Regions from separate parts of the Paenibacillus sp. V4I5 genome, predicted to be linked through region 3. Evidence: riboswitches for the same ligand, from Rfam matches in the RefSeq annotation. Region 3 holds a riboswitch; each other region holds the start of a gene.

Region 1 (3,277 bases), 3.0 Mb from region 3:
AACAGGATTTCGGACAAAGTTGGTTGACCAAGCGTGCAAAGAAGCAAAACTCCCTTACCTTATTAGAAGAAGAGATTCATTCTCTACGACGCAGGTTAGAAAAGATGGTTTTTGATGGCGAAGAAATGACATCGGATTCCGTCGTTGAATTGAGCACAATCCTAGACCAAAAAATAAATGAATATATGCATAATGGGAAAAAAAGTCGGTGAAAACCGACTTTTCTCGCGACTATCGATGGATGCAGATAACAAACGGAGGTACGCTTACAACATGAAAGTGAAATGGCTGTTAGTTATGATGATGGGGCTTATGGTGATTCTAACGGGTTGCGGCGGGCCGAAGCCGGATGTATCTATATTTATAATGGGCTCTAATGGTTTTCCAAGTGAAGCGGGGGACAAGCTGGAGAGTTCCTTGAAGTCCAAGGTGGGCGAAGTTCCTACAGTCAAAATTAATACGTCGCCTATATTCTCGATGGAAAAAATGATTGTAGAGCTGGCTGCAGGAGGCAATGGCATCTTCATTCTTGCGGAAGATCAATTCAAATCACTTAGTAATCAAGCGGGTTTCGTTTCTTTGGATGATACGATCAATCCGGAAGATTATCCGGATGGTGTTATTCAAATAGCTGAAGAAGGCAAGCCTGCAGAAAAGCATCTTTATGGTATTCCTCTTGCAGGAAACAAATGGATGAAAGAACAAGGTTTTGAAGGAAAAGGCTTGGTGGCTTTTATTCCTCAAAATGCTCCAAAGTTGAACGAGTCGAAACAAGTGCTCAAAGTAATTGCACAAAAGTAACAAGAAGTCTATAATCGACAAATAGATTGATAGTAAAATATGCAGCCATAGGTGTTGGTTAAGCTCATTAAGAAGAGATTGCCACTTAAAAGGGAAGCCGGTTAAAGTCCGGCACGGTCCCGCCACTGTAATCCAGGCATGAGTTGCCGGGAGAGTCAGGATACCTGCCCATGGTGCCGTTTACGACATCCTTCGAGGAAAAGGATCGCGTTAAATCAGGAAGCAACCTTAGGGTTGCTGAGCACCGCGATTTATCGTCCCCTTTGTTCCTTCGAGAACAAAGGGGCTTTTTTGTTAGGGTCAATCGAAATAAATAGTTCAGAAAGAGGTTTTGTCAGATGAAAAGGAATTCAGTAAAAAAAGCACTTATTCTTACGTTAGCTCTAGTAACAGCAATCAGTCTCGCAGCTTGCGGCAAAAAGGAAACGGAAATGTCTGATCCATCTAAGCTTGGCGGGGAGGGAACGAAAGCTCCTGCTGCAACTTCGGCACCAGCAGCAGCCAAAAAGACGGTCTATCCATTGAAGATAAAGGATGCTACGGGTAAGGAGTTTACTTTTGATAAGGCGCCTGAACGTATTGCATCCGTGTCTCCGGCAGAGACTGAAGCCCTTTTTGCAATTGGGCTTGAGGCTAATATTGTTGGTGTATCTGATTTCGATGATTATCCAGAAGCGGCCAAAACGAAACCGAAGCTTGGCAGTATAACGAAGCCTAACCAAGAAGCAGTTATTGCAGCCAATGCGAATGTCTTGTTCACAGGAGTTTCAATGAAACCCGATACGGTAGAAAAGTTGCGCGCTTTAAATATTAACGTGTTTAAAGTGGAGCCGAAAACCTTGGATGATGCCATTGCGAACATTCAAACCTACGGATTGATTACAGATCATCAGGAGCAAGCGGAAAAAGTGGTTGCTAAGATGAAATCGGATCGTCAAAAGGTTGTTAATGCAGTGAAAGACGTCAAGCAAGAGAACAAGAAAAAGGTATACATTGAATTTGCCCCGGGATGGACAGTGGGCAGTGGCGAATACATGGATGAATTGATCAAGCTTTCTGGCGGGATTAACGTCGCAGGAGACGGAAAAGGCTGGTATCAAATCAGCGAAGAGAAAATCATTCAACAAAACCCAGGTGTAATTTTGTTCGCCAATGGGGTCGTCGATAGTAAAAGCAAGAAACCACTTGATGAAATTATCCGTACGCGAAGCGGTTGGGATGCCATTGATGCCGTGAAGAACAAACAGGTGATTGGCCTCGACCAGAACATGTTGAGCCGTCCAGGTCCAAGACTGACCGATGGATTGCTTGAAATGGCGAAAGGCATTTATCCCGAACTGGTGAAATAAAATGAAAAGAAAATTAATGCTATGGGGAGGAGTAGGGGTTATACTCCTTCTTCTTTCTATTATGGCGAGCTTGTCGCTGGGAACCGCTAATCTCCCGGTTTTGCAAATTGCCAGTATTCTCGCCAAGCACATTCCTTGGCTGGGAGATCACATCGATGCAACCTGGCCGCAGTCGTCGGAACAAATCATTAATAAAGTGCGATTTCCCCGTGTATTACTGGGGATTCTTGTAGGGGCCTCACTTTCCATTGCAGGGGCAGCTTTTCAAGGTGTGCTGCGTAATCCACTTGCTGATCCTTATGCACTCGGTGTATCCTCGGGTGCTTCTGTTGGAGCCGCATTTTTAATCTATTTTGGACTGCAAGTAGCGTGGTTTGGGCAGTGGTCGATTCCTATTGTTGCCTTTGTGACGGGACTTATTTCTTTATTTCTGGTTCTTAAGCTTGCCCAGATCGAAGGGAAGCTGAAGATGGAGACGCTTATTTTATCAGGCGTGGTCATGCAGGCCTTTCTAGGGGCAATCGTATCATTCATGGTGTCTATTTCCAATCAAGTCATTAATGAAATTATTTTCTGGCTAATGGGCAGCTTGGCCATGCGAGGTTGGTCGTATACCTATATCATCTCACCCTATTTAATTATCGGTTTTGTCGTGCTGCTTAGCTATGCAAGGTCGTTAAATTTACTGGCTCTTGGTGAGCGGCAGGCGTCACATCTTGGTGTGAATGTGGAGCGGACGAAGCTGATTGTGCTTATAGTAGCAACTTTCATAACGGCTGCAGCGGTATCTGTTGCTGGTGTTATTGGCTTTGTAGGACTCATCGTACCGCATTTGGTGCGACTATTGGTAGGTCCGGATTATCGGTTGATTATTCCTTTATCCGCCATTGGCGGGGGGATTTATGTCCTCTGGGCAGATACACTTGCCCGTACCCTGCTGAGTCCAACTGAAATTCCACTTGGGGTCATCACGGCATTTCTGGGCGCACCATTTTTTGCTTATTTGCTCCACAAGGATAAGAAAACGTTAAGAGGTTGATCAAGATGATTAAAGTGGAGCACCTTTCCCAAAGCTTTAAGGAACAGCAAGTGCTTGAGAACATCAGCTTTGAGATCAAGCAGGGTGA
Region 2 (3,277 bases), 4.6 Mb from region 3:
ATTTCGAGCAAGCATGCGTTCCATGATCGTTTGTTTGTTGACATAGATGAACAAGCGGATAGCTCTATCTCCAAATGTATACTTGAAACGATTAGCTGCATAACGATTCACAATGACATAGATAAGTCCGTCTTTGCGAAGCGCTTCATCGATGTCCGCTTTCTTGATCCCATAGAAATTCCCGTCAATTTCAACAGTTTGAAAAAATTCACCTGCAATGTCACTATCGATGAACACTTTGCGTGAGATGAAATTATAATCCTTCCCGTTGATTTCTTTGGGTCTAGGTATTCGAGTTGTGTAGGAGACGACAGATGAGAAACCAAGCTCTTTGGCAATGTGATGGGCAATTGTTTTACGACCAGAACCGCTAGTGCCAGTAAAGACAAACACCAATCCATTCGTTTCATGACTGCTCATATCAATTCCTCCTTCATAGAATGAAAGCGATATCTTGATAGATTCATTATAGTACGAAAATTCTGAAAATTAAAGAAATACTTTCTCGTTTTGATAGGAATCAAAGGGTTAAAATACGCTATAATAGATAGCATCACATCGTTTAAATGGAAAGGGATCTAACTATGCCTAAATATGCGAGTTTGAGTGCGGAAGCAACGGAATTTTTACGTCAAAAAACCGGAACCAATCACTTAGAGTGCTATACCTATATTGACCCGGAGCGTGGGGAGGATAGTTTTTTTATTGTTAAAACGATCAACAAGGTCATTCATGTTTCTTTTGCCGAGATGACCTTTGAACCAAGCAGTTACCAGAGTTTGATGGAAGGACTCTACCAGGCCATCTATGAATAAATACGTGACAACCCAATCGATAGATGGTTAGGATGATCGTAATTGCATATCAAAGGAATTAGGTGCCATAGATCCATTCGGGTGTATGGTTAAAAGGGAAGACCGGTGAAATACCGGCACGGACCCGCCACTGTAAAAATCGCCGTTTATTACGGAAACTGCTTGCAACATGCCACTGGGTAACAACCTGGGAAGGTGCAAGGGGATGATTAAGTCAGGAGACCTGCCTAATTCAACAACACAATTACCCTACGTGGAATTAGGGAGTGTTAGAGAGCGGTTACTTCTGGTTTTATTAACTGTAGTAATTTACCAAGCGTTTCTAACATGACTTATGTTAGGGATGCTTTTTTTGTTTGTGTAATTACGGGGAAGGGTGATGCAAATTGTCAGGAAAATTGCTCATTATTGGCTTTGGGCCGGGGAGTTTTGAACATATTACGAAGCGTGCAAGGGAAGCGATTCAGGAAAGTGAAGTTATCATCGGATATAACACCTATGTGGATCTTATCTCAGGTCTGTTAACCGAACAGCAAGTAGTTCGAACAGGCATGACGGAAGAAGTGAGTCGTGCGCAAGAGGCTGTGCGGCAAGCCAAGCAGGGGAAGAAGGTTGCCGTTATTTCCAGTGGAGATGCCGGGGTATATGGGATGGCCGGTCTTGTCTATGAGGTATTGATGGAACAAGGCTGGACCCGTGAGGATGGCGTTCAAGTAGAAGTGATTCCTGGCATTTCAGCTGTTCATTCGGCTGGATCTCTGCTAGGCGCTCCAATTATGCATGATTCTTGCACGATTAGCTTAAGTGATCATCTTACACCATGGGAGCTGATAGCGAAGCGGGTTGATGCAGCAGGGATGGCTGATTTCGTTATTGCCCTCTATAACCCGCGAAGCGGTAGACGGACCAGACAAATCGTTGAGACTCAGCGCATTCTCCTTAAGTATCGTTCTCCTTTAACACCTGTTGGGATTGTCAAAAGCGCGTATCGAGATCGCGAGCATGTTGTTGTGACGACATTGGCTGATATGCTGAATCATGATATTGGCATGTTAACGACCATTATTATTGGTAATTCCGCAACCAAGCTGTATGACGGTCTCATGATTACACCGCGCGGTTATCAGCGGAAATACACATTAGGGGCCGAAACACAGCCGCTTAAACCACATCAAAGGTTGAAATCCGAGGCTGAGCCTTGGGCTTTGGAACAATTGGATGAGCAGGATTGGGATGAATCCATGGGGGAGTTCGACGATGAAGATGAACTCTTGGATGATAAGATTACTGAAAATAGAGATCTTTCACAGCTGAAGTCATCACCGATTTTGTCACCTAGTAATTCCTTACAGCTTGCAATAGAAGCCTTGCAGCTAGTATCCAAAGGGAATGAAGAGTTGCCTTTTGAATTTGACAATAAGCTGAATGCGACCCAATCTATCTTTGAGTTTGCAGTAAGCCCCGGAATCGCGAATAAAAAGTTAACAGCAGCCCAACTGTGTGCGTTAGGCGAGATTGTTGGGGATCGTGGAGATATTGAATACTCACCGCATCATCAACTGATTGTTCGTGTGCAAACCGATAACCCTAAGCAGATTACATCCGAGCTAAGTGCACTTGGTTTATTGTTGTCTCCGATTGGCGATGTTGCGCAAATCAAAGCATGCGACTTTTGTAATTTGGAAAAAGGTGAATCTATTCCTTATGCGGAAGCCATCCATCACCGAATTGGCCATCTAGAAGTACCTAAAGAGTTGAAAATTGGGTTCAATGGGTGTGGAATGGCTTGTTATGGGGCTGTTCAGCAAGATATCGGCATCGTCTACCGTAAAGAGAAATTTGATCTATTTCTTGGCGGAAAAACGGTAGGTCGAAATGCGCATGCGGCTCAGCCCGTTGCAGAAGGAATTGACCCTGGGGAGCTTGTCGAATTAGTTGGCAGGATTGTAGAACGTTACCAAAAAGAAGGACATCCGAATGAACGGTTTCATAAATTTTTCAAGCGTGTTAAAGAAATTGAAGGCTACCGCCATCAAGAAATGGTAGGTTTCGTTATCGAAAATGCCATTTGCGGCGATTAGAATTAGGGGGAAATAAAGGATGAATGCTGTTTTATTTGTGGGTCATGGGAGTCGGGAAGAAGGCGGGAACGAGGAAGTTCGCCTCTTTGTTTCGGAAATAGCGAGTAAGATGAAAGAGCAAATTGTAGAGACCTGTTTCCTAGAATTTGTTCAACCAACGATCATGCAAGGAATTGATCGCTGTGTAGAAATAGGGGCTACTCATATCGTGGTCATTCCGATTATCTTATTTGCGGCCGGGCATGCGAAAATTCATATCCCATCTTCTATTGATGATGCGAAATTAAAATATCCTTTTGTGAAATTTACATACGGCAGACCTATTGGGGTACACGAACAAATTCTCGATATTTTATCCTCCAGGGTAGAAGATCTCGGAGT
Region 3 (3,277 bases):
AACCGATACATAATAAGCATAATTTCCAGAACCAGCTTGGGAACACGAACTTTTTGTAAGACTTGCAGCAATTCAGAAAAAGGAGTGCTGAACATAATAAAGGACACGCAACTTAAGCTCGCTATAATACGAATGAATAATTTTCCAATTAGCAAAAGACCTGTTGAAGTAACGGACAATTTCCAGTCCATGAATATAAAGGCCGCCACCTCATGAATATCAGGCATGGCTTCTGGCAGAGGACGGATCTCTACGACTAATGCGGGTACACTCCCCACAAAAAAAAGGCATGCAGCACCGATGACAGTTACATAATATTTGATCGGAACGCGAGCGTAGCCAACCGTCCATAGAGTCATCCATAACGCTATAAGCACCTGGACGGGTGGATGCGTTAGATAAGAAAACAGCAGCATGATAACTGCAAAACCGCACTTCCACATCGGTGACAGGGGGCGTAAGGCATTTTTATAAGATAGCGAATCGATTCGTTTTATCATTGGTTTTTGGATTTAGACGCTTTCCCTTTGAAAAAGCCAAAGGCAAACCCGATGAAGCCAGCGCCAATGGCCGCTTGTAAGGCGAATAGCATACTTTCTGTCTCAGCTGGGAGCTCAAATAAAGAAGAGAACCATGGCGTATAGGAAGGTTGAATACTCTGAATTAATTGTTCAGCGGCATCATCAGCTCCTCCAAATTCGCCTTGTACGAAAATAAGGGGCAAAACTGCCAGTAATACAACAGCAATCAGCATAAGGGTATTTAAAGTACGAGTTTTCATTGCTCAGAAGCTCCTTTCATTTTAGTGTTGTAGGATAGATAGTTCTTTAGGGCTGTAAGATTGTAACCAATTCCATATTAATACGGTTAAAATGCCTTCACTAATGGCAAGAGGGATTTGCGTAATGGCAAAAATACCGCCGAATTTCAAGAAGGATGCCATAAATCCACCTTGTTCAGCCGGGAATGCAAGAGCTAATTGGACAGAAGTAACAATGTATGTGGATAAGTCGGCAAGAGCAGCTGCCAAAAATATCGACCATTTTTGTTTGCAGGTTGTTTTCATCATGAACTTATATATGAAGTAACCAACTACTGGACCGGAGAGGGCCATTGAGAATGCATTTGCCCCGAGAGTCGTAAGTCCTCCATGAGCAAGTAAAACCGCTTGAAATAACAATACAATCGATCCTAGGACGCTCATAGGGAGCGGTCCAAACATTACAGCTCCTAAACCTGTACCTGTTGGATGAGAACTGCTTCCGGTCACAGAAGGAATCTTTAGTGCTGAAAGTACGAAAGTGAACGCAGCAGCAAGACCGAGCATAATTTTGAGCTCTGGATGTTCTTTCGTAATTTTGATAAGTGCTCGGACACCAAGAAAGAAGAACGGAAGGAAGGCTGCCCACCAAAATATAGCCCAACCTACGGGGAGAAATCCTTCCATAATGTGCATGCCGTAGACGGTTTGCGGTTCATTAATGAATAGATAAAGGGCTAACCCTATAACCACTAGTAAGAAGCTAACGACCTTTGTCTTTCGTGATTTTGTTTGCATGTTTTTTTAATTCCTCCTAATTGAAGTTCGAATAACAAACAAAAAAGACCAATCCTGATGGATTGGTCGTGGGTACGTACGAATAAACGACAAATATAAGCTACATGTCGAGAGACTTGACGTACACCGCTCCTTTCCGCGAAGGTTTCTGGGTGCATAAATGAAGGTAGGTCTCCTGGCTCTCGGATCATCGTATTCTTTCTGCCTTCCCTGAATATGCATCAAGTGACATGATAGAAAGAAACTCCCCGAATACAGTGGCGGGACCGCTCGGGATTTGCACCCGATTCCCTGTTACCCCTTGCTTGCTACGCAAGGGCACCTCATTTATTCGAAAAAATATGTAATTGAAAAGAGTATAGCACAATATGAAAGATTCGTAGCATAGTGAATTTTATTTTTCTTATAAACAAAAAAAACCGCGATTTCTCGCGATCCTTTGCCGTACATAAACGTCCCAGGAGGGATTCGAACCCCCGACCGCACGCTTAGAAGGCGTGTGCTCTATCCAGCTGAGCTACTGAGACATAGACCTCTTCTTACCTTGCGGATGTGATCCGTTTAGCGAAGCAAGAGTTATATTATCATATAGTTTCAAGTGAAGTCAACCCTATTTTAAATGTTTATTTTGCAATCACTTGGACAATCAAGTAAACTGTCACCAGCGAGACCAAGATTTCTGAGGTGATCATCATAACGGACCCATCCATCAATAACTTAATTCTTTTTCCGAAAACAGAGCAATATTACGAAGAGGAGCTGACTCGGTTTCTAAAAACAGAGCAGTATAGTGATGCACTCCAATTGCTAACCTTTCTACTGCAATTTCCGACAGTAGACCATCACAAAACCGAACAATGGGAAGCCCTGAGGAATTGGCTGTATACCATGTATCCGGAATCCATGTTCCCAATGACGTCTCCATTGGAAGATGATCCAGAGGAAGAAACGGATCTATTACGGCAGTACATACAAGAAAAGACAGCCGATGATGGCGCTTTTGCGCTTAAGCTTCTGAATATGCTAAGAGACGGTACATTAGAGCAGCAAGTCAATGCCCTTGAACAATTGGCGTTTATTGATCAATCTGACGTAAGCCAACGTGTAAAGGAGTGGCTAGGTGAGAAGCCGCGGCACCCTCACATTCAGTTTAAAGCTTTACAGGCTCTTAAACAGATGGGTGAGCGTGGATTTATCGAGTTCCCTAAGAATGGGGAAAAGATCCTTGTCGAGATCGAAGAGACACCGATGTGCCCGGAGGATTTTCCATCACGCATTCGTGATATGATTCGCAGGGTCGGGGACATTAGTGAAATAAGCCAACCTGATTTTGTTTATTTTGCCAAGCAGACTTGGCAGGAATTTCTAGCCTATGCCTATGGGACATCGATCTATACGGATTTACAGAATGCGGAAGAAGGCGCTGTTGATGTATGGGCATCTGCCTTGCATGCTATTCTACAAGAGAAATTATTTGGCAGTGTGAATCGGGAAGAATTACTAGACAATTACGGGATTGTTGATTCCATGAAGCTGCAGTGGAAGCGAGCTAACCTTGTGCTTCAAGCGTTTGTGAAGCAGTTTAATCCGGATCCATCATAAGGCAAGAAAGGTTGCCTTGAAATGAAAATCTTATATGGTATAATAGAATGGTTGTAATGAGAGTAACGTGAAAATATGTCATCGTACATTTTTGGAGGGGAAAGCATAAAATGAAAG

What was found. A riboswitch is a leader RNA that binds a small molecule or an ion and turns the genes downstream of it on or off. The one in region 3 is predicted to bind cobalamin.
Region 1: it holds a riboswitch for cobalamin, as region 3 does, so the genes downstream of both, QFZ78_RS16810 (ABC transporter substrate-binding protein) here and QFZ78_RS30970 (energy-coupling factor ABC transporter permease) in region 3, are expected to answer to the same signal.
Region 2: it holds a riboswitch for cobalamin, as region 3 does, so the genes downstream of both, cobJ (precorrin-3B C(17)-methyltransferase) here and QFZ78_RS30970 (energy-coupling factor ABC transporter permease) in region 3, are expected to answer to the same signal.

The regions. Positions count from the first base shown of each region.
Region 1 is NZ_JAUSZB010000002.1:3,274,815-3,278,091, reverse strand. It holds gene QFZ78_RS16820 (aspartyl-phosphate phosphatase Spo0E family protein) at 1-212, shown strand, start outside; gene QFZ78_RS16815 (type 2 periplasmic-binding domain-containing protein) at 274-801, shown strand; cobalamin riboswitch at 834-987, shown strand; gene QFZ78_RS16810 (ABC transporter substrate-binding protein) at 1,140-2,150, shown strand; gene QFZ78_RS16805 (FecCD family ABC transporter permease) at 2,152-3,189, shown strand; gene QFZ78_RS16800 (ABC transporter ATP-binding protein) at 3,195-3,277, shown strand, end outside.
Region 2 is NZ_JAUSZB010000002.1:1,683,080-1,686,356, reverse strand. It holds gene QFZ78_RS09810 (guanylate kinase) at 1-420, opposite strand, end outside; gene QFZ78_RS09805 (hypothetical protein) at 585-815, shown strand; cobalamin riboswitch at 859-1,060, shown strand; gene cobJ (precorrin-3B C(17)-methyltransferase) at 1,202-2,896, shown strand; gene QFZ78_RS09795 (sirohydrochlorin chelatase) at 2,916-3,277, shown strand, end outside.
Region 3 is NZ_JAUSZB010000002.1:6,310,735-6,314,011, forward strand. It holds gene cbiQ (cobalt ECF transporter T component CbiQ) at 1-500, opposite strand, end outside; gene QFZ78_RS30965 (energy-coupling factor ABC transporter substrate-binding protein) at 497-781, opposite strand; gene QFZ78_RS30970 (energy-coupling factor ABC transporter permease) at 803-1,558, opposite strand; cobalamin riboswitch at 1,706-1,899, opposite strand; tRNA gene QFZ78_RS30975 (tRNA-Arg) at 2,012-2,085, opposite strand; gene QFZ78_RS30980 (hypothetical protein) at 2,243-3,160, shown strand; gene tig (trigger factor) at 3,271-3,277, shown strand, end outside.